Regions from separate parts of the Bradyrhizobium sp. S3.12.5 genome, predicted to be linked through region 1. Evidence: predicted binding sites of a transcription regulator. Region 1 holds the regulator's gene; each other region holds the start of a gene.
What was found. Region 1 encodes PhoB, which activates phosphate uptake and scavenging genes when phosphate is short. Its sites were predicted from a motif close to TGTCATNNANCTGTCAT; they were not measured.
Positions count from the first base shown of each region.

Region 2: the regulator PhoB is predicted to act here: its motif matches at 4,342-4,358, upstream of ugpB (sn-glycerol-3-phosphate ABC transporter substrate-binding protein UgpB).
Region 3: the regulator PhoB is predicted to act here: its motif matches at 4,890-4,906, upstream of ABIC09_RS29585 (DUF2794 domain-containing protein).

Region 1 is NZ_JBEPRF010000022.1:112,699-120,056, forward strand. Features, by position in the region: gene pstS (phosphate ABC transporter substrate-binding protein PstS) at 1-104, shown strand, start outside; gene pstC (phosphate ABC transporter permease subunit PstC) at 286-1,275, shown strand; gene pstA (phosphate ABC transporter permease PstA) at 1,277-2,122, shown strand; gene pstB (phosphate ABC transporter ATP-binding protein PstB) at 2,119-2,940, shown strand; gene phoU (phosphate signaling complex protein PhoU) at 2,952-3,668, shown strand; gene phoB (phosphate regulon transcriptional regulator PhoB) at 3,691-4,398, shown strand; gene ABIC09_RS28580 (GcrA family cell cycle regulator) at 4,518-5,027, opposite strand; gene ABIC09_RS28585 (aspartate aminotransferase family protein) at 5,481-6,683, shown strand; gene argF (ornithine carbamoyltransferase) at 6,683-7,358, shown strand, end outside.
Region 2 is NZ_JBEPRF010000019.1:42,936-50,293, reverse strand. Features, by position in the region: gene aroA (3-phosphoshikimate 1-carboxyvinyltransferase) at 1-1,008, opposite strand, end outside; gene ABIC09_RS26165 (TIGR02300 family protein) at 1,120-1,530, shown strand; tRNA gene ABIC09_RS26160 (tRNA-Ala) at 1,622-1,697, shown strand; gene ABIC09_RS26155 (MarR family winged helix-turn-helix transcriptional regulator) at 1,772-2,230, opposite strand; gene ABIC09_RS26150 (organic hydroperoxide resistance protein) at 2,387-2,812, shown strand; gene ABIC09_RS26145 (CaiB/BaiF CoA transferase family protein) at 2,987-4,189, shown strand; gene ugpB (sn-glycerol-3-phosphate ABC transporter substrate-binding protein UgpB) at 4,410-5,726, shown strand; gene ugpA (sn-glycerol-3-phosphate ABC transporter permease UgpA) at 5,782-6,663, shown strand; gene ugpE (sn-glycerol-3-phosphate ABC transporter permease UgpE) at 6,663-7,358, shown strand, end outside.
Region 3 is NZ_JBEPRF010000024.1:64,418-71,775, forward strand. Features, by position in the region: gene ABIC09_RS29570 (ABC transporter permease) at 1-2,514, shown strand, start outside; gene ABIC09_RS29575 (Bax inhibitor-1/YccA family protein) at 2,788-3,579, shown strand; gene ABIC09_RS29580 (GNAT family N-acetyltransferase) at 3,810-4,340, shown strand; gene ABIC09_RS29585 (DUF2794 domain-containing protein) at 4,454-4,825, opposite strand; gene ABIC09_RS29590 (DUF1223 domain-containing protein) at 5,345-6,124, opposite strand; gene acnA (aconitate hydratase AcnA) at 6,355-7,358, opposite strand, start outside.

The DNA.
Region 1 (7,358 bases):
TCAAGAACGGCGGCAAGGCGGCTGAAGAGCTCGACTACATCCCGATGCCCGACAGCGTCGTCCAGCTGATCGAGAAGACCTGGGCTGCCGAGATCAAGAGCTAAGCTCTTCGCTCTCGTGTCCCGGACGCGCTGCAGCGTGTAACGCTGCTGCGCTGAGCCGGGACCCGCAAGAACGAGGCCCCGGATCAGCGTCGCAACGCTTCGCAGCTAGCGCCGCATCCGGGGCACGAGACCAGTGACCCAAAAACAAGTACCGTCAGTACAGGGGATCGGCGTGGCAGAAATGGCCGTTCAGAGCGATGTAATCGACGATGCCGGACCATATGATCGCGCCAAGGCCTTGAGCGCGTTCAAGCTCGGCGACGTCACCTTCTACTGGATCACGCGGCTCAGCGCGATCTCGGTGCTCCTCATTCTCGGCGGCATCATCCTGTCGCTGATCGTCGGCGCCTTCCCGGCGATGAAGGAATACGGCTTCGCGTTCCTGTGGACGCAGCGTTGGGCGCCGTCGGCCGATCCGCCCGTGCTCGGCGCGCTCGGACCGATGTATGGCACGCTCGTCACCTCCTTTATCGCGATGCTGATCGCCATTCCGGTGGGTCTCGGCATTGCGATCTTCCTCACCGAGCTTTGCCCGCAATGGCTGCGCCGCCCGATCGGCATGGCCATCGAACTGCTCGCCGGCATCCCCTCGATCATCTACGGCATGTGGGGCTTCTTCGTGTTGGGCCCGTTCCTGGCCAACACGTTTCAGCCCTTCATGATCAAGATCTTTGACGGCGTCCCGGTGCTGGGTGCGATCTTCGCGGGTCCCCCGTCCTATCTCAGCCTGTTCAATGCCGCGCTGATCCTCGCCATCATGGTGCTGCCCTTCATCACCTCGATCTCGGTCGACGTGTTCAAGACGGTGCCGCCCGTGTTGAAGGAGGCTGCTTACGGCGTCGGCTGCACCACCTGGGAAGTCGTGCGCAGCGTGGTGATCCCCTACACCCGCGTCGGCATCATCGGCGGCGTCATGCTGGCGCTGGGCCGTGCGCTCGGCGAGACCATGGCGGTGACCTTCATCATCGGCAACTCGTTCCGCATCTCGTCCTCGATCTTCGCGCCGGGCACCACGATCTCGGCGGCGATCGCATCCGAATTCGCCGAGAGCGACGGCCTGCACCAGTCCGGCCTGATCCTGCTCGGCCTGCTGCTGTTCGTGCTGACGTTCTTCGTGCTGGCCGGCGCCCGGCTGATGCTGATGCGGCTGGAAAAGAAGGCGGGGAACTAACATGAACCCGATTTACTCACGCCGCCGCCGCAAGGATATCCTGATCCGCGGGCTCTGCTTTGGTGCCGCCGCCTTCGGCGTCACCTGGCTCGCACTGATCCTGATTACGCTGTTCTATAACGGCCTGGCGGGGTTGAACCTCGATCTGTTCGTTGCGGACACGCCGCCTCCGGGCTCGTCCGAAGGCGGCCTGCGCAACGCTATCGTCGGCTCGCTGATCATGACCGTGATCGGCGTCGGCATCGGCGCGCCGCTCGGCCTGTTTGCCGGCACCTATCTCGCCGAGTACGGCCGCAACGACAAGCTGACCTCGGTGATCCGCTTCATCAACGACATCCTGCTGTCGGCGCCCTCGATCATCATCGGCCTGTTCATCTACGGCGCCGTAGTGGTGCCGATGCGTGGCTTCTCGGCGATCGCAGGCTCGCTCGCGCTCGCCGTCATCGTGATCCCGGTGGTGCTGCGCACGACCGAGGACATGCTGCTGCTGGTGCCGAACGCGCTGCGCGAGGCGGCCTCCGCGCTCGGCCTGCCGCGCTCGCTGGTGATCAAGCGGATCGCGTATCGCGCTGCCCGCTCCGGTCTCATCACCGGCGTGCTGCTCGCGACCGCCCGCGTCGCCGGCGAAACCGCGCCGCTGCTCTTCACCGCGCTGTCGAACCAGTTCTTCAGCCTCGGCCTGAACAAGACCATGGCGAACCTGCCGGTCACCATCAACAATTTCGTCCAGAGCCCCTACGCCTATTGGAAGCAGCTCGCCTGGAGCGGCGCGCTGCTCATCACCCTGACCGTTCTTGCCCTGAATATTGGCGCGCGCATTCTCAGCGCCGAGAGGACCGCAAAATGACCGATCTTTCCGTATCGATGAGCGCGGCCGGCGGCCTGCCCCAGGCGCCGATGCTGCCCGAAGCGCCGGCCAAGGTGACGGTGCGCAACCTCAACTTCTATTATGGCGAGCACCACGCGCTGAAGAACATCAACCTGGCGCTCGGCACCAACCGGGTCACCGCCTTCATCGGCCCGTCGGGCTGCGGCAAGTCGACCCTGCTGCGCATCTTCAACCGGATGTACGACCTCTATCCGGGCCAGCGCGTCACCGGTCAGCTGATGCTCGACCAGACCAACATCCTCGACCCCAAGCTCGACCTCAATCTGCTGCGCGCCCGCGTCGGCATGGTGTTCCAGAAGCCGACGCCGTTCCCGATGACGATCTACGAGAACATCGCCTTCGGCATCCGTCTCTATGAGAAGATCTCGAAATCCGAGATGGACGACCGCGTCGAGAAAGCGCTGCGCGGCGGCGCGCTGTGGAACGAGGTCAAGGACAAGCTCAACGCCTCCGGCCTGTCGCTCTCCGGCGGCCAGCAGCAGCGCCTCTGCATCGCCCGCACCGTTGCGGTGCGGCCCGAGGTGATCCTGTTCGACGAGCCCTGCTCGGCGCTCGACCCGATCTCGACCGCCAAGGTCGAGGAGCTGATCCAGGAGCTGTCCGAGAACTACACGATCGCGATCGTGACCCACAACATGCAGCAGGCCGCCCGCGTCTCCGACAAGACCGCCTTCATGTATCTCGGCGAGCTGATAGAGTTCGACGACACCAGCAAGATATTCACATCGCCGACCGACCGGCGCACGCAGGATTACATCACCGGCCGGTTCGGCTGAGGAGACGGCACATGGGTTCTGAACATACCGCAAAGGCCTTCGACACCGACCTCCAGGAGCTCACGCGCCTGGTCGCCGAGATGGGCGGCATCGCCGAGCGCATGATCGTCGATTCCGTCGATGCGCTGATCCGCCGCGACGTCGCGCTCGGCCAGCGCGTCGTCGCCATCGACGCCGAGCTCGACACGCTGCAGAAGAAGATCGAGGAGCGCGCCGTGCTCACGATCGCGCGCCGCCAGCCGATGGCGGTGGATCTGCGCGAGATCGTCGGCGCCATGCGCGTCGCGACCGATCTCGAGCGCATCGGCGACCTCGCCAAGAACATGGGCAAGCGCGTCGCGGCGCTGGAGACGGATTTCCATCCGCTCAAGCTGTTCCGCGGCCTCGAGCACATGACCGACCTCGTGCAGCAGCAGGTCAAGTCGGTGCTGGACGCCTATGCCGCGCACGATCTGCCGGCGGCGATGGCGGTGTGGAAGGGCGACGAGGAAGTCGACGCCATCTGCACCTCGCTGTTCCGTGAGCTCCTCACCTACATGATGGAGGATCCGCGCAACATCTCGTTCTGCATCCATCTGATGTTCTGCGCCAAGAACATCGAGCGGATCGGCGACCATGCCACCAACATTGCCGAGACCGTGTTCTACATGATCGAAGGCCAGGCGATCACCGACAAGCGGCCGAAGGGCGACATGACGACCTTCGCCACCACGGTCCCGAGCACCTGATTACGCAAGGAGCGACGACCCGATGGGCGCACGCATTATGGTGGTTGAGGACGAGGAAGCTCTGACCGAGCTTCTCCGCTACAACCTCGAAGGCGACGGCTATGACGTCGAGACGGTAATGCGCGGCGACGACGCCGACACCCGCCTCAAGGAGCACATCCCCGATCTGATCGTGCTTGACTGGATGCTGCCGGGGCTATCAGGCATCGAGCTGTGCCGGCGGTTGCGTGCGCGATCCGACACCAAGCAGCTGCCGATCATCATGCTCACCGCGCGTGGCGAGGAGAGCGAGCGGGTGCGGGGCCTGGCGACCGGCGCTGACGACTACATCGTCAAGCCGTTCTCGGTGCCCGAGCTCCTGGCGCGCGTGAAAGGCCTGCTCCGGCGCGCAAGTCCGGAGCGGCTCGCAACCGTTCTGGCGTTCGGCGACATCGAGCTCGACCGCGAAAAGCGCCGCGTGGCGCGCTCGGGCCGGCCGATCGATCTCGGCCCGACCGAGTATCGCCTGCTGGAGTTCTTCCTGGAGCATCCCGGTCGCGTGTTCTCGCGCGAGCAGTTGCTCGACAGTGTCTGGGGCCGCGACATCTACATCGATGAGCGCACCGTCGATGTGCATATCGGCCGCCTGCGCAAGCTGCTCAATCTCGGCCGCGAGCAGGACCCGATCCGCACCGTCCGCGGCGCGGGCTACGCGCTGGACGATCGGTTCGCGAAGGCCGAGCAGGCCTGAAACGGCCTGAGCAGACCTCGACAAGAAAGCGCGCCAAAGGCGCGCCGATCCTTCTCCCGATCGTTCCGGCCCGCGCGCAATTGCGCACCAGGCCAGGACGATGTCGTTTGGAGCTGAGCTTACCGCGCCGGCTTCGCCGGGGCCCGCCTGCGATCCGCTGCCGGCTGATACGCAACCCGCGAGTGCTGGGCGCAATAGGGCAGGCCGGAGAGCGCTTTGCCGCCGCAGAAGAAGAAATCCGGGCTCGAGGGATCGCCGACCGGCCAGTGGCAGGTCGCCTCGTTCAATTCGAGCAGCGACAGCCGCTGGCTCATCGGTACCACGTTGTCGTAGGTGACCGGTTCAGCCTCGACCTCGACCTCGAAAGCCTGCGCCAGCGCGGTATTGCCGCGTGCGATGGGCCTGCTCACCCGCATCATGTGCGGCGCTGGACGCGCCTTGCGCGGCCGCGGAGCTGCCGAAGACGGGCTCTTGGCGCGGCCCGACAAGCCGAGCCGGTGAACCTTGCCGATCACGGCGTTACGGGTGACATTCCCAAGCTCAGCGGCGATCTGGCTGGCCGAAAGTCCGGCCTCCCAGAGCTTTTTCAGCTGTTCGACGCGATCGTCGGACCAGGTCAAAACCGTCATTGCACCCTTTCCTTCGCCGCGCGCCTGCCATCCTGGGGGCCGCACAACGAATGCCTAAGCCTCGAAAAATCCGTGCCGCCAGAATCCCTTAAGGCTCGCCGGGCGCAATGATACGCCCGAACGTTTACGCCGGTACATGAGGACTTTTGGGATCAGAACCGCTGCACGAGATGTCGTATCTGACAAGCCAGACGCTACAATATGGCGTGACTCACGCGCAAGAGTCCGCCGACTCGCTTCCACATGTTCCGTGGCCAAAACCCGCAAATTCGGTACCGCAAGACTACGGAATCTGGGTTTCGCGGGGCTTTCCGGGCGGCATTGACACCAATGGTGCCAAGCATAAGATAGTGATGCGTGCCGCCCTTAAAAGGCGGCACGTTTCGTTTTCCGGACCAATGATGCGCTGCGCAACGCAGTTTCAGGCCGTCCGAAACATCCAAAGAGACCATCATGGCTAACAGCGCAGCGCCGCACTTGCTCCCCGTTTTCGCCAGAACCGACATCGGTTTTGAGCGCGGTGAAGGCGTCTGGTTGATCGCAACCAATGGCGATCGCTATCTCGATTTCACCTCGGGCGTGGCGGTGAATGCGCTCGGCCATGCCCATCCCGCGCTGGTCAAGGCGCTGCAGGAGCAGGCCACAAAACTCTGGCACATGTCGAACCTGTTCCAGAGCCCGGACGGCGAGAAGCTCGCCGCGCGTCTCTGCAACGAGAGTTTTGCGGACTTCGTGTTCTTCTGCAATTCCGGCGCCGAAGCGCTGGAGGGTGTGATCAAGCTGGTCCGCCATCATCACTTCTCCAAAGGACATCCGGAGCGCTACCGCATCATCACCTTCGAAGGCGCCTTCCACGGCCGCACGCTGGCGACGCTGGCTGCGACCGGCTCTGCAAAATATCTCGAAGGTTTCGGTCCGCCGATGGACGGTTTCGACCAGATCCCGCACGGCGACATCGAGGCCGTGAAGAAGACGATCGGTCCGCAGACCGCCGGCATCCTGATCGAGCCGATCCAGGGCGAGGGCGGCGTTCGTTCGGCGACGCCTTCTTTCCTGAGGGCGTTGCGCCAGCTCTGCGACGAGAAGGGCCTGCTGCTCGCCTTCGACGAGGTGCAGACTGGCATGGGCCGCACCGGCGATCTCTTCGCCCACCGCCGCACCGGCGTCACGCCTGACGTGATGTCGCTGGCCAAGGCGCTCGGCGGCGGCTTCCCGATCGGCGCGGTGCTGGCGACCGCGGATGCGGCCACCGGCATGGGGCCCGGCTCGCACGGCTCGACCTTCGGCGGCAATCCGCTGGCGATCTCGGCCGCGAACGCCGTGCTCGACGTCATGCTCAAGCCCGGCTTCTTCGACCACGTGCAGAAGATGTCGCTGCTGCTCAAGCAGAAGCTCGCCTCCGTGATCGATCGTCATCCCGATATTGTCAGCGAGGTCCGCGGCGAGGGGCTCCTGATCGGCATCAAGGCCGTGGTGCCCTCCGGCGATCTGGTCGCAGCGCTGCGCAACGAAAAACTGCTCACCGTCGGCGCTGGCGACAATGTCGTGCGCTTCCTGCCGCCCTTGATCGTCACCGAAGCCGAGATCGAGGACAGCGTCGGCCGGCTTGAACGCGCCTGCGCTGCGCTCTCAGGCAACAAGCGGGCGGCCAGCTGATGAGCAAGACGCCAAAGCACTTCCTCGATATCAACGAGCTGCCGCTGTCGGAGCTCAAGAGCATGCTCGCGGCCTCCTCCGCCATGAAGGCGAAGCAGAAGGCGCATCAGCCGGTCAAGCCGCTCGAAGGCAAGACGCTGGCGATGATCTTCGAGCGCCCGTCGACCCGCACGCGCGTGTCGTTCGACGTTGCCATGCGCCAGCTCGGCGGCGAGCCCATCATGCTCACCGGCGCCGAGATGCAGCTTGGCCGCGGCGAGACCATTGCCGACACCGCGCGAGTGCTGTCGCGCTATGTCGACGCCATCATGATCCGCATCCTCAATCACGAGGCCCTGCTCGAGCTCGCGGCGAACGCGACCGTGCCCGTGATCAACGGCCTGACGCGGCGCTCGCATCCGTGCCAGGTGATGGCCGATCTCCTGACTTACGAAGAGCATCGCGGCCCGATCGAAGGTCGCACCGTGGCCTGGACCGGCGACGACAACAACGTGCTGGCGTCCTGGGCCCATGCCGCCGAGCGCTTCAAGTTCAACCTCAATGTCGCAACCCCGCCGGAGCTCGCTCCGAAGAAGGTGATGCGCGACTTCATCAAGGCCACCGGTGCGCCGATCGTGCTCGGCACCGATCCCGAGGCTGCCGTGAAGGACGCCGATTGCGTCATCACCGACACCT
Region 2 (7,358 bases), on a different contig from region 1:
CGGCGGCACCTCGACGCCGCGCAGTTTTGACGCGCGCACACGCAACTGCGCCATCGGCTCACCGGCGTCACCGCGCGCTTTGCTTTCCTCGATGGAAGCGCCCATTTCACGCAGCGTCGTAAAAAGGCCAGTCCGAAGCGGATTGGTCATCACGTCCGAAAGAACGACATCGGAGCCTTCGACGATCAGCGCCGCGACGACCGGAAATGCCGCCGAGGACGGATCGGCGGGCACGATGACGGTGGCGCCATGCAGCTCGGGCTGGCCGACCAGCGTGATGCGGCGGCCGTGAGCGCCCTCGACGACCGAGGTGATATCCGCGCCAAAATGCTTCAGCATCAGCTCGGTGTGATCGCGGCTGGCCTCGCTCTCGATCACGGTGGTGGTGCCCGGCGCAGACAAGCCCGCCAGCAGCACCGCCGACTTGATCTGGGCCGAGGCGACCGGAGTCTTGTAGGTGATCGGCAGCGGATCGCGCGCGCCCTGGACGGTCAGCGGCAGCCGGCCGCCCTCGGCGGCGGAAACAACCTTGGCGCCGATCTTTTCCAGCGGATCGAGGATCCGGCGCATCGGACGGCTGCGCAGTGAGGCATCGCCGTCGAACACCGCCGAGATCGGACAGCCGGCGACGGCGCCCATAACGAGCCGGCAGCCGGTGCCGGAGTTGCCGAAATCCAGCGCGGCCTTGGGCTGGGCAAAGCCTCCGACGCCGACGCCCTGCACCTTCCAGGCGAAATCGCCGGTGCGCTCGACCTTGGCGCCGAGCGCCTGCATGGATTTGGCGGTGTTGAGGACGTCCTCGCCCTCCAAAAGGCCTGAAATCCGGGTCTCGCCGACAGCCAGCGCGCCCAGGATGAGGGCGCGGTGGGAGATCGACTTGTCCCCGGGCACCCGTACTTTTCCGGTCAGGGGACCGCTTGCGCGCGACTTGAGCGGCGTCGGCTTGTCGGAATGGGTCAAGATTGTGTCCTCGAATGCGTCCGAAGAGGCTGCGGGCAGGTACCACATGGTCCCTCCGCCGTCACGAGCATGTCTTTCTCTCGTAATGCGCTATTGACAGCGGGCCGCCAACTAGCCAAGTGAAACACCGCTTTTCAGACATCCCAGGATTCCTCTGCCGTGGCCAAGTCCGAACTCGGAACCAAACGTATTTGCCCGACTACGGGCAAGAAGTTCTACGACCTCAACAAGACTCCGGTGATCTCGCCCTATACCGGCGAAGTGGTCCCGATCGCGCCCGTGGCGCCGGCGCGTGTACCGCGCGGCGCCGAAGCCCGCCACGCTGCAGCAGCGGCGGACACCACGCCGGAGCCGGCCGAGGTCGAAGAGGTCTCCCTCGAGGAGGCCGATGCCGAGGAGAACACCGGCAAGGTCAAGGCCGTCGTCCCCGAATCCGAGGACGATATCGAGGTCGACGAGACCATCGACGACGACGATGACGATGATTCGACCTTCATTGCCGACGAAGAAGAAGGCGATGAGGACGTGACCGACATCATTGGTGATGTCGGAGGCGATGAAGAGACTTGAGATCAGCCCTGATCTGTGAAAAAGGGTGCACCGCGCGAGTCACCAGGCTCGCCGGTCGGGAGTGATCCACCAGGATCGTCCCAGGACTTAAGGGGCCATAGCTCAGCTGGGAGAGCGCTTGCATGGCATGCAAGAGGTCGGCGGTTCGATCCCGCCTGGCTCCACCAGCCTTCGCTCGCTTCGCGAGCTTCGGCTGGGCAAGCCCGGGAAGTCCCTCGTAGCGAGGCCGGGCTTTAGCGACCTACTCCCCAATCACCGCATTCAGCCGATCGCGCAGCGCGACGATCTCGTCCTTCATTGCGACCAGCTCTGCGACCGAGCAGTCCGACGCGGCCAGGATCGACTGGGGGACGCTGCGCGCCTTGTCCTTCAGGGCGTGCCCCTGCGGCGTCAGCGCGATCAGGACCTGACGCTCATCCTCGCTGGAGCGCGTGCGCTTGACGAGGTGCGCGGCTTCGAGTCGCTTGAGCAGCGGCGTCAGCGTGCCCGAATCCAGAAACAGCTTTTCGCCGATATCCTTAAGTGGCACGTCGTCGCGTTCCCACAGCACCAGCATCACCAGATATTGCGGATAGGTCAGGCCGAGCCGGTCGAGCAGCGGCTTGTAGACGCGGTTGAAGGCATGCGCGGCTGAATAGACGGCGAAGCAGATCTGGTTGTCGAGGCGTTGCGGATCCAGGGTCGATAATTTCCGGGCCATAGAGAATCTCACGTGATTGACCCGCATTGTGGGACCGGGCGGGCCGACATTCAATTGCGAACAATTAAATGTGAGGCATGCAAATTTCAATTGCGCACAATCTAATTGTTTGCGATACAGGCGCCACCACAACCCGAAGACCCTGAGGAGACGAAAATGTCCGTGAACGTCCTCTACAAGACCAGCGCAAAAGCCACCGGCGGCCGTGACGGCCACGCCGCGACCCTCGACGGCGCACTCGACGTCAAGCTCACCACACCGAAGGAGCTCGGCGGCGGCGGCGGCGCCGGCAACAATCCCGAGCAGCTGTTTGCGGCCGGCTATGCCGCCTGCTTCATCGGCGCGATGAAGTTCGTGTCGTCGCAGGGCGGCCCGAAGGTTCCCGCCGACGCCTCCGTCACCTCGACCGTCGGCATCGGCCCGCGCTCGGAAGGCGGCTTCGGCCTCGACATCGATCTGGCCGTCTCGCTGCCGGGGCTGTCCCGCGCTGACGCCGAGGCGCTGGTCGAGAAGGCACATCAGGTGTGCCCGTACTCCAACGCGACGCGCGGCAATGTCGACGTCCGCCTGACGGTCGTCTGATCTGACGGTGGATTTGGCTGGCCCGAGATCCCCCTTGGGCCGGCCGCTTCCGCCAGATCTGCCGCGCCGCGGGATTGCGCGGCGACGCATACGCCCCCACGCGGCAAGCCATTGCTGGCTTGGACGAACCTCGCTAGGCCTGTGATCAAACGTCGACACAGGGGAAGCGAAGGCATGACTGAAGCCGTTTTGGGCGCAATGAGCGGACTGCGCGTCGTCGATCTCACGCGCGTGCTCGGCGGTCCCTACTGCACCCAGATCCTCGCCGACCATGGCGCCGACGTGATCAAGGTCGAGCCGCCGGCAGGCGACGAGGTGCGCGACTGGGGCCCTCCCTTCCACGAGGAAGACGCGGCCTATTTCGTCGGCATCAACCGCAACAAGCGCTCCATCGGCCTCGACCTCGCCTCCGAAGGCGGCCGTGTCGTGCTGCTCAAGATGCTGGAGACGGCCGACGTCCTGATCGAGAATTTCAAGCCGGGCACGCTGGAGAAATGGGGCATCGGCAACGACGTGCTCAGCCAGAAATTCCCGCGCCTAGTGCATTGCCGGATCTGCGGCTTCGGCGCCGACGGGCCGCGCGGCGGCAATCCCGGCTATGACGCCATCATCCAGGCCATGACCGGCATGATCGCGGCGACCGGCTCGCCGGAGAGCGGGCCGATGCGGATCGGCGTGCCGCTGGTCGACATCACCACCGGTCTTTACGCAGCGATCGGCATCCTGATGGCGCTGTCCGAGCGGCAGCGCTCCGGCAAGGGCCAGTTCCTGGAGACGACGCTGTACGAGACCGGCCTCGCCATCATGCATCCGCACACCGCGAATTATTTCATGCATGGCAAGCCGCCCGGCCTCACCGGCAACGAGCATCCCAACCTCGTGCCCTACGCGATCTTCCCGACCAGGACCGACGACATCTTCATCGGTGTCGGCAATGACGGCACCTTCCGCAAGCTCGCCAAGGAGATCGGTAAGCCCGAGCTCGGCACTGATCCGCGCTTTGCCCGCAACAAGGACCGCATCGCCAACCGCGACGCGCTGCGCGCCGAGCTTGCCGCGGTGTTCAGCCAGCACGAGGCCGAGCCGCTGTGCAATCGCCTGCTGGCCGCGGGCCTGCCCGCGGGCCCGGTGCAGAAGATCGACCAGGCATTGACCAACCCGCACACGATCGCGCGCGGCGATGTCATCGAGAAGGACTGGTACAAGGGCGTGGCCTCGCCGATCCGGCTCGATCGCAGCAAGCCGAGCCTACGCCGCCTGCCGCCGAAATTCAGCCAGCACTCCCAGGAGGTGCTGGGCGAGTTCGGCTACTCAAAGGCGGAGATCGACGCGATGGTCGAGAGCGGCGTAGTCTGCGGGCCCGAGCGCAAGCGCTAGGGCCCTCGCCTCGTCACCCAAGCAAATGCCGCAGTGCGGCACGGGCACGCATGTACACTGCGGACGGAGGAGGCTGCCCGAGCGCGCGTCTTCGCCTATTTGATGGCTTCCCTTTTGGCAGCGCTTGCTGCTTTCGTTTCGGCCGCTTACACAGTCATGTGAACGTCATGTGGCGCTGCTAGCGCAAGCGCTTCTTTTTGACGGCCAAGGGAGGTACTTGATGGCTCTTCGATATTTTGGGGCGGCTGCCGCTGTTGCATTTGCGGTTGGCATGACGGCTTCGCCGGCGCTGGCCGTGACTGAAATCCAGTGGTGGCACGCGATGACAGGCGCGAATAACGACGTCATCGTCAAGCTCGCCAACGACTTCAATGCATCGCAGAGCGACTACAAGGTCATCCCGACCTACAAGGGCAGCTATCCCGACACCATGAACGCCGGCATCGCCGCGTTCCGCGCCGGCAACGCCCCGCACATCATGCAGGTGTTCGAAGTCGGCACCGCGACCATGATGGCCGCGACCGGCGCCGTGAAGCCCGTCTACAAGCTGATGACCGATGCCGGCGAGAAGTTCGATCCGAAGAATTATCTGTCCGCGATCACCGGCTACTATTCGACCTCGAAGGGCGAGATGCTGTCCTTCCCCTTCAACTCGTCGTCGACCGTCATGTGGGTCAACCTCGACGAGCTGAAGAAGGTCAACGCGGAGATCCCGAAGACCTGGCCCGAAGTGTTCGAGGTCGCCAAGAAGCTGCACGACAACGGCCATCCGACCTGCGGCTTCTCCAACTCCTGGGTCACCTGGGTCAATCTCGAGCAGCTCTCCGCCTGGCACAACGTGCCGCTGGCCAGCAAGGCGAACGGCCTCGACGGCTTCGACACCAAGCTCGAGTTCAATGCGCCGCTGCAGGAGAAGCATCTCGAGAAGCTGGTCGAGCTGCAGAAGGACAAGACCTACGACTACGCCGGCCGCACCAACCAGGGCGAAGGCCGCTTCACCTCGGGTGAGTGCGCGATCTACCTGACCTCGTCGGCCTTCTTCGGCAACGTCAAGGCGCAGGCCAAGTTCAACTTCACCGCTGCGCCGATGCCGTATTATCCTGACGTCAAGGGCGCACCGCAGAACTCGATCATCGGCGGCGCTTCGCTCTGGGTCATGGGCGGAAAGTCGGCCGACGAATACAAGGGCATCGCCAAATTCCTGACCTTCCTCTCGGACACCGATCGTCAGGTCTACATCCACAAGGCTTCGGGCTATCTGCCGATCACCAAGGCCGCCTACGAAAAGGCCAAGGCCGAGGGCTTCTACAAGGATCAGCCCTATCTCGAGACTCCGTTGCTCGAGTTGACCAACAAGGAGCCGACCGAGAACTCGCGCGGCCTGCGCCTTGGCAACATGGTTCAGCTCCGTGACGTCTGGGCCGAAGAGATCGAGCAGGCACTGGCCGGCAAGAAGACCGCCAAGCAGGCGCTCGATGCCTCCGTCGAGCGCGGCAACACGATGCTGCGTCAGTTCGAAAAGACCGCCGTAAAATAAGGCGAAGGCGCCGGCGGAACCGCACGACGAGCGGCCCGCCGGCGCCACCCCCATCATGCAAAAGCAAGCCATTTTCCAATCAAAGCTATTGCCCTACGCGCTGGTTGCGCCGCAACTCGCGATCGTTCTGATTTTCTTCTACTGGCCGGCCGTGCAGGCCGTCATTCAGTCCTTCCTGCTGCAGGACGCTTTCGGCCTCTCGACGAGCTTCGTGTGGTTCGAGAATTATGTCGAGCTGTTGAGCGATCCCGCCTATTTCGAGACGATCGTCCGAACCTTCTTCTTCTCGTTTGCGATCGCGGCGTCCTCGCTCTCCGTGGCGCTGCTGCTCGCGGTGATGGCGGACAAGCCGATGCGCGGCGGCGCTGTCTACCGCACGCTGCTGATCTGGCCCTATGCCGTGGCGCCGCCCGTGGTCGGCGTGCTCTGGGTCTTCATGCTGCATCCCTCGCTCGGCGTGCTCTCGCGCTATCTGCGCGCCGCCGGCATCGAATGGAATCCGCTGCTCGACGGCAATCAGGCCGCGACACTGGTCATCCTTGCCGCCGCGTGGAAGCAGATCTCCTATAATTTCCTGTTCTTCCTCGCAGGGCTCGCGAGCATTCCGAAGAGCGTGCTCGAGGCTGCTGCGATCGACGGCGCGCGCCCGATGCGCCGGTTCTGGACCGTGACCTTCCCGCTGCTGTCCCCGACCATCTTCTTCCTGCTGGTCGTCAACATCGTCTACGCCTTCTTCGACACCTTCGGCATCATCGACACCATGACCCGCGGCGGTCCCGGCAAGTCGACGGAGACCCTGGTCTACAAGGTCTACAACGACGGCCTGATCGGCGGAAACCTCGGCAGCTCCGCGGCGCAGTCGGTGATCCTGATGGTCATGGTCATCGTGCTGACCGGAATCCAGTTCCGCTTCGTCGAACGCAAGGTGACCTACTGATGGTCGAGCAAGAGGGCTTTCGACGCTACGTCGCCCACATCATCCTCTGGATCGGGATCGCGATCGTCGCCTTCCCGGTCTACGTCGCCTTCGTCGCCTCGACCCAGGACAACGCGCTGATCGCCAACGGGCAGATGTCGCTGTTGCCCGGCGGCCATTTCTTCGAGGTCTACTACCAGACCATCTTCGTCGGCACGAGCGGCTCGACCCGCGAGCCGGTCGGCAACATGATGCTGAACTCGCTGGTGATGGCGTTGGCGATCGCGATCGGCAAGATCGCGATCTCGATCATCTCCGCCTATGCGATCGTCTATTTCCGTTTTCCCTTTCGGATGCCGATCTTCTGGATCATCTTCATCACGCTGATGCTGCCGGTCGAGGTCCGCATCTATCCGACCTACAAGATCGTCGCCGACCTGCACATGCTCGACAGCTACGCCGGCCTCGCGCTGCCGCTGATCGCGTCGGCCACGGCAACGCTGCTGTTCCGCCAGTTCTTCATGACCGTGCCGGATGAATTGCTGGAGGCCTCGCGCATCGACGGCGCCGGCCCCTTGCGCTTCTTCTGGGATACGCTGTTGCCGCTGTCGCGCACCAACATGGCCGCGCTGTTCGTGATCCTCTTCATCCTCGGCTGGAATCAATATCTCTGGCCGCTGCTGATCACCACCCGCGACGACATGCAGACCATCCAG
Region 3 (7,358 bases), on a different contig from region 1:
TACGCGCTGCGCGAATTGCGCGGGGGCCTGCGCGGCTTCTACGTCTTCATCGCCTGCATCGCGCTCGGCGTGATGGCGATCGCCGGCGTCGGCTCGGTGTCGGCGAGCCTGAGCGACGGCCTCGCGCGCGAGGGGCGCACGCTGCTCGGCGGCGACGTCTCCTTTGTGCTGTTCCAGCGCGAAGCCAAGCCCGAGGAAGTTGCCTTCCTGCGCTCGCGCGGCACAGTCTCCGTGGCCTCCACCCTGCGCGGCATGGCGCGCTCGGCCGAGGGCAGGCTGGCGCTGGTCGAGATGAAGGCGGTCGACGACACCTACCCGATGCTCGGCCAACTCACGCTGGCGCCGCAACTGCCGCTGACCGATCTGCTCACGGAGCGCGACGGCGCGTTCGGCGCCGCCGCCGATCCGACGCTTCTTGCGCGTCTCTCCCTCAAGATCGGCGACCGCGTCACCATCGGCTCCGCGACCTTCCAGATCCGCAGCAGCGTCGAGGCCGAGCCCGATAAGCTCGCCGGCGGCATCGGTTTCGGCCCGCGCTTCCTGGTCAGCGAGGCCGCCCTGCGCGCCACCGGCCTGATCCAGCCCGGCAGCCTGGTGCGCTGGGTCTACCGGGTGAAGCTGCCGGATAGCGCCAACAGCGACCGTGCCACCGATGCCTTCATTGTGGACGCGCGCAACGCGGCGCCGCAGGCCGGCTGGGAAGTCCGCAGCCGCTCCAACGCCTCGCCGCAGCTCGAGCGCAATATCGGCCGCTTCACGCAATTCCTGACCCTGGTCGGGCTCGCTGCGCTTTTGGTGGGCGGCGTCGGCGTCGCCAACGCGGTGAAGAGCCATATCGACCGCCGGCTCGAGGTGATCGCGGCCCTCAAGGCCGTTGGCGCCACGGGGCGCGACGTGTTCGGCATCTATCTCGCGCAGGTCGTCCTGCTCGCCGGGATCGGTTCGGTGATTGGCCTGGCGCTCGGCGCGGCGATGCCGTTTGCCATCGTCGGCCTGTTCGGCAAGCTGTTGCCGCTGCCGGTGGTGCCGGCCGTGCATGCCGGCGAGCTCGCGCTGTCCTTTGTCTACGGCCTTTTGACCGCGCTCGCCTTCGGCCTGTGGCCGCTTGGACGCGTGCACGACGTGCCGGTCGCCGCGCTATTCCGCGACACCATCGCTGCCGAATGGCATCGGCCGCGGTGGAGCTACCTCGTTTTCATGGGCGTCGTCGTCGCGCTGCTGGTTGCGGTCGTGATCGGCCTGTCCTTCGACAAGCGCATCGCGGCGGTGTTCGTGGCCTCCTCCGTCGTCGTGTTCGCAGTGCTGCGCGGTGTCGCCGCCGTGCTGATGGCCATCGCGCGACGGCTGCCGCGCACGCGCTTCACCATGCTGCGGCTTGCGATCGCCAACATCCACCGGCCGGGCGCACTGACGCCCTCGGTCGTGCTCTCGCTCGGTCTCGGCCTCGCCGTGCTCGTCACCATCACCCAGATCGACGGCAATCTGCGCCGGCAGTTTTTGGCGGCGCTCCCGGACCATGCCCCGTCCTTCTACTTCATCGACATTCCGAGCACCCAGGCCGCACCGTTCGACGATTATCTGCGCCAGATCGCCCCTGGCGCGAAGGTCGAGGACGTGCCGATGCTGCGCGGGCGCATCGTCGGTGCGCGCGGCGTCCGCGCCGAGGACCTCAAGCCCACCACCGATTCCGAATGGGTGCTGCAGAGTGACCGTGGCCTGACCTACACCGGCGAGCTGCCGAAGGGCTCCAAGGTGGTCGAGGGCGAATGGTGGGGCAACGACTATTCCGGCCCGCCGCTGGTCTCGATGGAGAAGAAGATCGCCGACGGCCTCGGCCTCAAGCTCGGCGACGAGGTCGTGGTCAACGTGCTCGGCCGCGACATCCCGGCGAAAATCGGCAATCTCCGCACCATCGACTGGCAGGGGCTCGGCATCAATTTCGTGCTGGTGTTCTCGCCGAACGCCTTCAAGGGCGCGCCGCATACCCACATCGCGACGCTGACCGAAGCCGGCGGCGATGCGACCGGCGACGGCAAGATCATCAAGCAGGTGGCGGATGCCTATCCGATGGTGACGAGCGTGCGCGTGCGCGAGGTGATGGAGACGGTCGGCGCGGTCGTGACCAACCTCGCGCTCGCGATCCGCGGCGCCAGCGCCGTGACCCTGATCTCGGCGATCCTGGTGCTGGGCGGCGCGCTCGCCGCCGGTCACCGCCATCGGGTCTATGACGCGGTGATCCTGAAGACGCTGGGCGCCACGCGGCTGCGGCTGCTCGGCGCTTATGCGCTCGAATATCTCCTGATCGGGCTCGCCACCGCCGTATTCGGCGTGATTGCCGGCAGCATCGCGGCCTGGATGATCGTAACCCGGCTGATGACGCTGACCTTCGTCTGGCAGGCCGGCAGCGCGGCCGGCGTGGTGGCCGCCGCCCTGATCGTCACCGTCGGGCTCGGGCTCGCCGGCACGCTGCTGGCGTTGAACAAAAAGCCTGCCACGGTGTTGCGCAATTTGTGACAAAAGGTAGCGGGAGGCTGCGCCGGACCGGAATCGCGCGATTCCCCGCGCTTAACCACGTCTGCTCGTCAGGATTGCGCGCCAAGGGCGACATTCGGCCGCGCGTGGACGGTTGCACCGAATGTGTTAGTTTCCCACATATCGGATGGGTTCGGAGCCCCGATTGTTAGCCAAATTTAATGTCGGCAGACATCGGTATCCGAGATAGAGTTTGACGAACCGGCGGCATGGCGACCCTCATGCCGGACCGGGCCAACCAACGGGAATTCGACCATGTCGGACCTAGACCGCAATTACGCTTCTCCTTTCGGCAGGGCCGCCGGGCGTGTTGACGCCGCGACGGTCGATGCCGGTCTGCGCGCCTATATGCTGCGCATCTACAACTACATGAGCATTGGCCTCGCCATCACTGGCCTCGCCGCACTCGGCGTCTACATGGCTGCCGTGACCGACGTTCCGACCGCGGAAGCCGTCCGCGTCGGCAAGCTGTTCCTGACGCCGTTCGGCTACGCGATGTTCGTGAGCCCGCTGAAGTGGCTGTTCATGCTGGCGCCGCTCGCCATGGTGTTCGTGATCTCGGCTGGCATCAACCGTCTCGCCCCCTCGACCGCCCAGATCCTGTTCTGGGTGTTCTCGGCGCTGATGGGCATCTCGCTGTCCTCGATCTTCCTGGTGTACACGCACACCTCGATCGTGCGGGTGTTCTTCATCACCGCGGCGACCTTCGGCGCGCTGAGCCTCTACGGCTACACCACCAAGCGTGACATGAGCGGCATGGGCTCGTTCCTGTTCATGGGCCTGATCGGCATCATCATCGCGAGCCTGGTGAACCTGTTCCTGGCCAGCACGGCGCTGCAGTTCATCGTGTCGGTGGTCGGTGTGCTGGTGTTCGCGGGCCTCACCGCCTGGGATACGCAGCGGCTGAAGAACGACTACATCTACGGCTACGCTTCGGCCGGCGGCGACATCGCCGAGCGCGCGGCGATCTCCGGTGCGCTGTCGCTGTACCTGAACTTCATCAACCTGTTCACGCTGCTGCTGCAGCTCCTCGGCCAGCGCGACTAAGCGCCAGACCTGAGAGAACGGATCCGAACCCCGGCCGCGAGGCCGGGGTTTTTGTTTGGGGCCGAGCTGTCCCCACAAACACCGTCATTGCGAGCGAAGCGGAGCAATCCAGACTCCCCCCGCGGATGCATTTCTGGATTGCTTCGTCGCAAGGGCTCCTCGCAATGACGGAGTGCGTGGAAACGCCGTTGCCTCTTCCAGCCGCCGCGCGAACGCTCTAATGTTCCGCCATGTCCACACCCGATATCAGGCCCACGACCGAGGCCGACCTTCCCGCCATTACCGCCATCTATCAGCAGGCCGTCCGCGAGGGCACCGCGACGTTCGAGATCGAGCCGCCTGACCTCGCCGAGATGATGCGCCGCTATCGCACGCTGGTCGACGGCGGCTATCCCTATTTCGTCGCCGTCCTCGACGGCCGCGTTGCCGGCTACGCCTATGCCGGCGCCTACCGGCCCCGCCCGGCCTACCGCTTCACGGTCGAGAACTCGATCTATCTCGATCCCGCCTTCCACCGCCGCGGCATCGGCGCGCTGCTGCTGGAGCGGCTGATCATCGAATGCGAGGCGCGCGGCTTCCGCCAGATGATCGCGGTCATCGGCGATTCCGCCAATGCCGGCTCGATCGGCGTGCATACCAGAGGCGGCTTCAAGATGATCGGCACGCACCCGAATGTCGGCCTGAAGTTCGGCCGCTGGCTGGATACCGTGATGATGCAGCGCGACCTCGGCGAGGGCGCGAGCACCGTGCCGGCGAAATAACCCGGACTCGTAGGTGGGTAAAGCGAAGCGTGCCCACAATGCGCGGCGATTGAGGAGAGATGGTGGGCACGGCGCTTTGCGCCTTTGCCCACCCTACTGCAGCGTCGGTGTGGCTACACCACCGCCAGTTTCCGGTCGATCACCAGCAGCACGCGGTCGAGCTCGTGGCCGCGGCGCAGGATCAGGCCGGTCGCCGCGATCACGCTGTACATGCCCTGCTTGCGGGCCAGTCGCGGATCTTTCTCGATGCGGTAGATCGGCACTTCGGAGGCGCGGCGATAGACCGAGAACACCGCGCGGTCCTTCAGGAAGTCGATGGCATAGTCGCGCCACTCGCCGTCGGCGACCATGCGGCCGTAGAGATTGAGAATTCGGCTCAACTCGAGCCGGTTGAACGTCACCCGGCTCAGTTGGGCATTTGCAGCGGCGGGGCGCGCCACTGCACGCTGCTCGCTCGGATCGGCATCCTCCGGCGTCAAGCTCATGCAGCGCCTCCTGTCGCATCAGCACGACCCGCCTCCGCGAAGACCGTCCCCGGAGCCGCGGATCATGACAATGGCATGATTGCGCCAACTGTTCCCCGCCGCAAGAGGCTCTTGAAGGGCTCTTTTGGAGCGCTCTTGAAGGACCGTGGCTTATCTCGCGGACCGGTTGCGAATCATGACACATGCAACGGTGGAACTCCTCAGCGGCAAACCGTCACGGGATCGTTAGCAGGAATCACAGGATCGCCGCTTTTCCGCCCACCGCCCGCCGCCCTGCACTGCGAAAAGACCTCTGTGCGTTGACCCGGTCCTTTCGGTTCCGGATTCCTCAGCCCCCAGCCCCCCGGGGTCGAACAGGATCGGGTCTGTACGCGCGACAAGGAGGGCCAACGCAAGTTGGTCCTTTTTTGTTTGTGTCGGGGTGTCGCTGGCCGCAATTGCGCACCGTAGTTCGCGCTTCGCGCGCCCCGGAATGACGACAGACAAATTGTCTTGAGACGATCTTGAGCGCGCGTCGCTTCAGTGCAGTGACGTGTACGCCGCGCCCAGCATCGCGCCCGGCTTCTCGCGGTTGCCGTCCTGGACATAGACCACCGCACCATCGACGCCATCGCGCGAGGTGAGATTCTCAAGCGGCACCGTCCAGGTTTCCGGATGTCCGTTCCAGTCGCCGACCTTGAGCAGATTGCGCACCACGTTGTGGTAGGTGATCTGCTGTCCGCGATTCTCGCCGCGGCTGATCTCGATCGGCACCGATTTCGCAATCGAGCAGATCCAGACCTCGCCATGCGAGATCGCCGGCTCGTTGCCCGCGGCCACCGATACATTGATCTGCTTGCCTGCCAGCGACATCGTCACCGGCACGCTCATCACGCCAGTCCCCTTGTCAGTCTTGCCGATCGCGCTTTCGATGCCGGCCCGATCGCTGCCGATGACATGCACAGCGCCATTGACCACGACCTGCGGCGTGTAGACCTCGCGGTCACCGCGCATGCGTGAATAGGCGCGCTGCCGCGCCGAGAAACGCGAATCTGCTAGCGTGTCCTTCCAGCCCAAATAGTCCCAATAATCGATCGGCATGCTCAGCGCGATGATCGAGGGATCCTTGGCGAGGTCGCCGATGACCTTGTCGGCGGGCGGGCAGGAGGAGCAGCCCTGCGAGGTGAAGAGCTCGACCACGGCGCGGGGATCGGCCTGGGCGGGACGGATGACGGCGACGATTGCGCAGATGCCCAGTGCTCCCGACCAGAGTGCGCCGGACCATCGCGAAACCAAATGAGAAGCCATCATTCCAGTCATGTCGAACGTCACATCTCGTCTTCGTGGAGGGATATCCTATCGCCCGATGGTCACCGTAGTCTTACGGGCACGGCAGTCTTACGGGCACGGCGCACTCCGCCCGATGCGAAGTGTCCGCCGGGTGGGCCCATCTGAAGCATGCCGTAATGCACGAAGGCGGCCTTGTGATAGGCCGCCTTTGTTTAACCTTCTACTCACGTCGCAGTGAGCCACCGTTCACAAATTCGCGCTCAGGCCGCGAGCTTGCGCAGCACATAATGCAGAATGCCGCCGTTCCGGTAATAATCGAGCTCGTCCAGCGTATCGATGCGGCAAAGCAGCGAAACGCGCCGCAATGAACCGTCCCCGGACACAATCTCCGCGGTCAGCTTCTGGCGCGGCCTAAGGTCGCCGACGAGGCCACGCAGCGTGACCTTCTCGTCGCCCTTCAGGCCGAGCGACGACCAGGAGGTGCCGTCCTCGAAGGTCAGCGGCAGCACGCCCATGCCGACCAGGTTGGAGCGATGGATGCGCTCGAAGCTCTGGCAGATCACTGCGCGCACGCCGAGCAGACGCGTACCCTTCGCAGCCCAGTCGCGCGAGGAGCCGTTGCCGTATTCGGCGCCGGCGAACACCACCAGCGGCACCTGCTCCTGCTGGTACTTCATCGCGGCGTCGTAGATCGACATCTGCTCGCCGTCGGGCCAGTGCTTGGTGAGACCGCCCTCGGGGATGTTTCCATCGGCGCCCTTGAGCATGAAGTTCTTGATGCGGATGTTGGCGAAGGTGCCGCGCATCATCACCTCATGGTTGCCGCGACGCGTGCCGTACTGGTTGAAGTCGGCGGGCCGCACTTGGTGCTCGCTGAGATATTTGCCAGCGGGCGAGGTGAGCTTGATCGAACCGGCCGGCGAGATGTGGTCGGTGGTGATCTTGTCGCCGAACATGGCGAGGATGCGCGCCTCGACGATATCGGTGACCGGCTCCGGCTCCTTCTTCATGCCGTCGAAATAGGGCGGGTTCTGCACATAGGTCGAAGACATGTTCCAGCGATAGGTCTCGCTCTCGACCGTCTTGATCTTGCGCCAGTTGGCGTCGCCCTTGAACACGTCGGCATACTTCTTCTTGAAGATCGCCGCGGTCACGAACTTCTTCATGAAGGCGTTGATCTCCTTCGTCGTCGGCCAGATGTCCTTCAGATACACCGGCTTGCCGTCCTTGCCTTCGCCGAGCGGCTCGACGGCGAGGTTCTTGG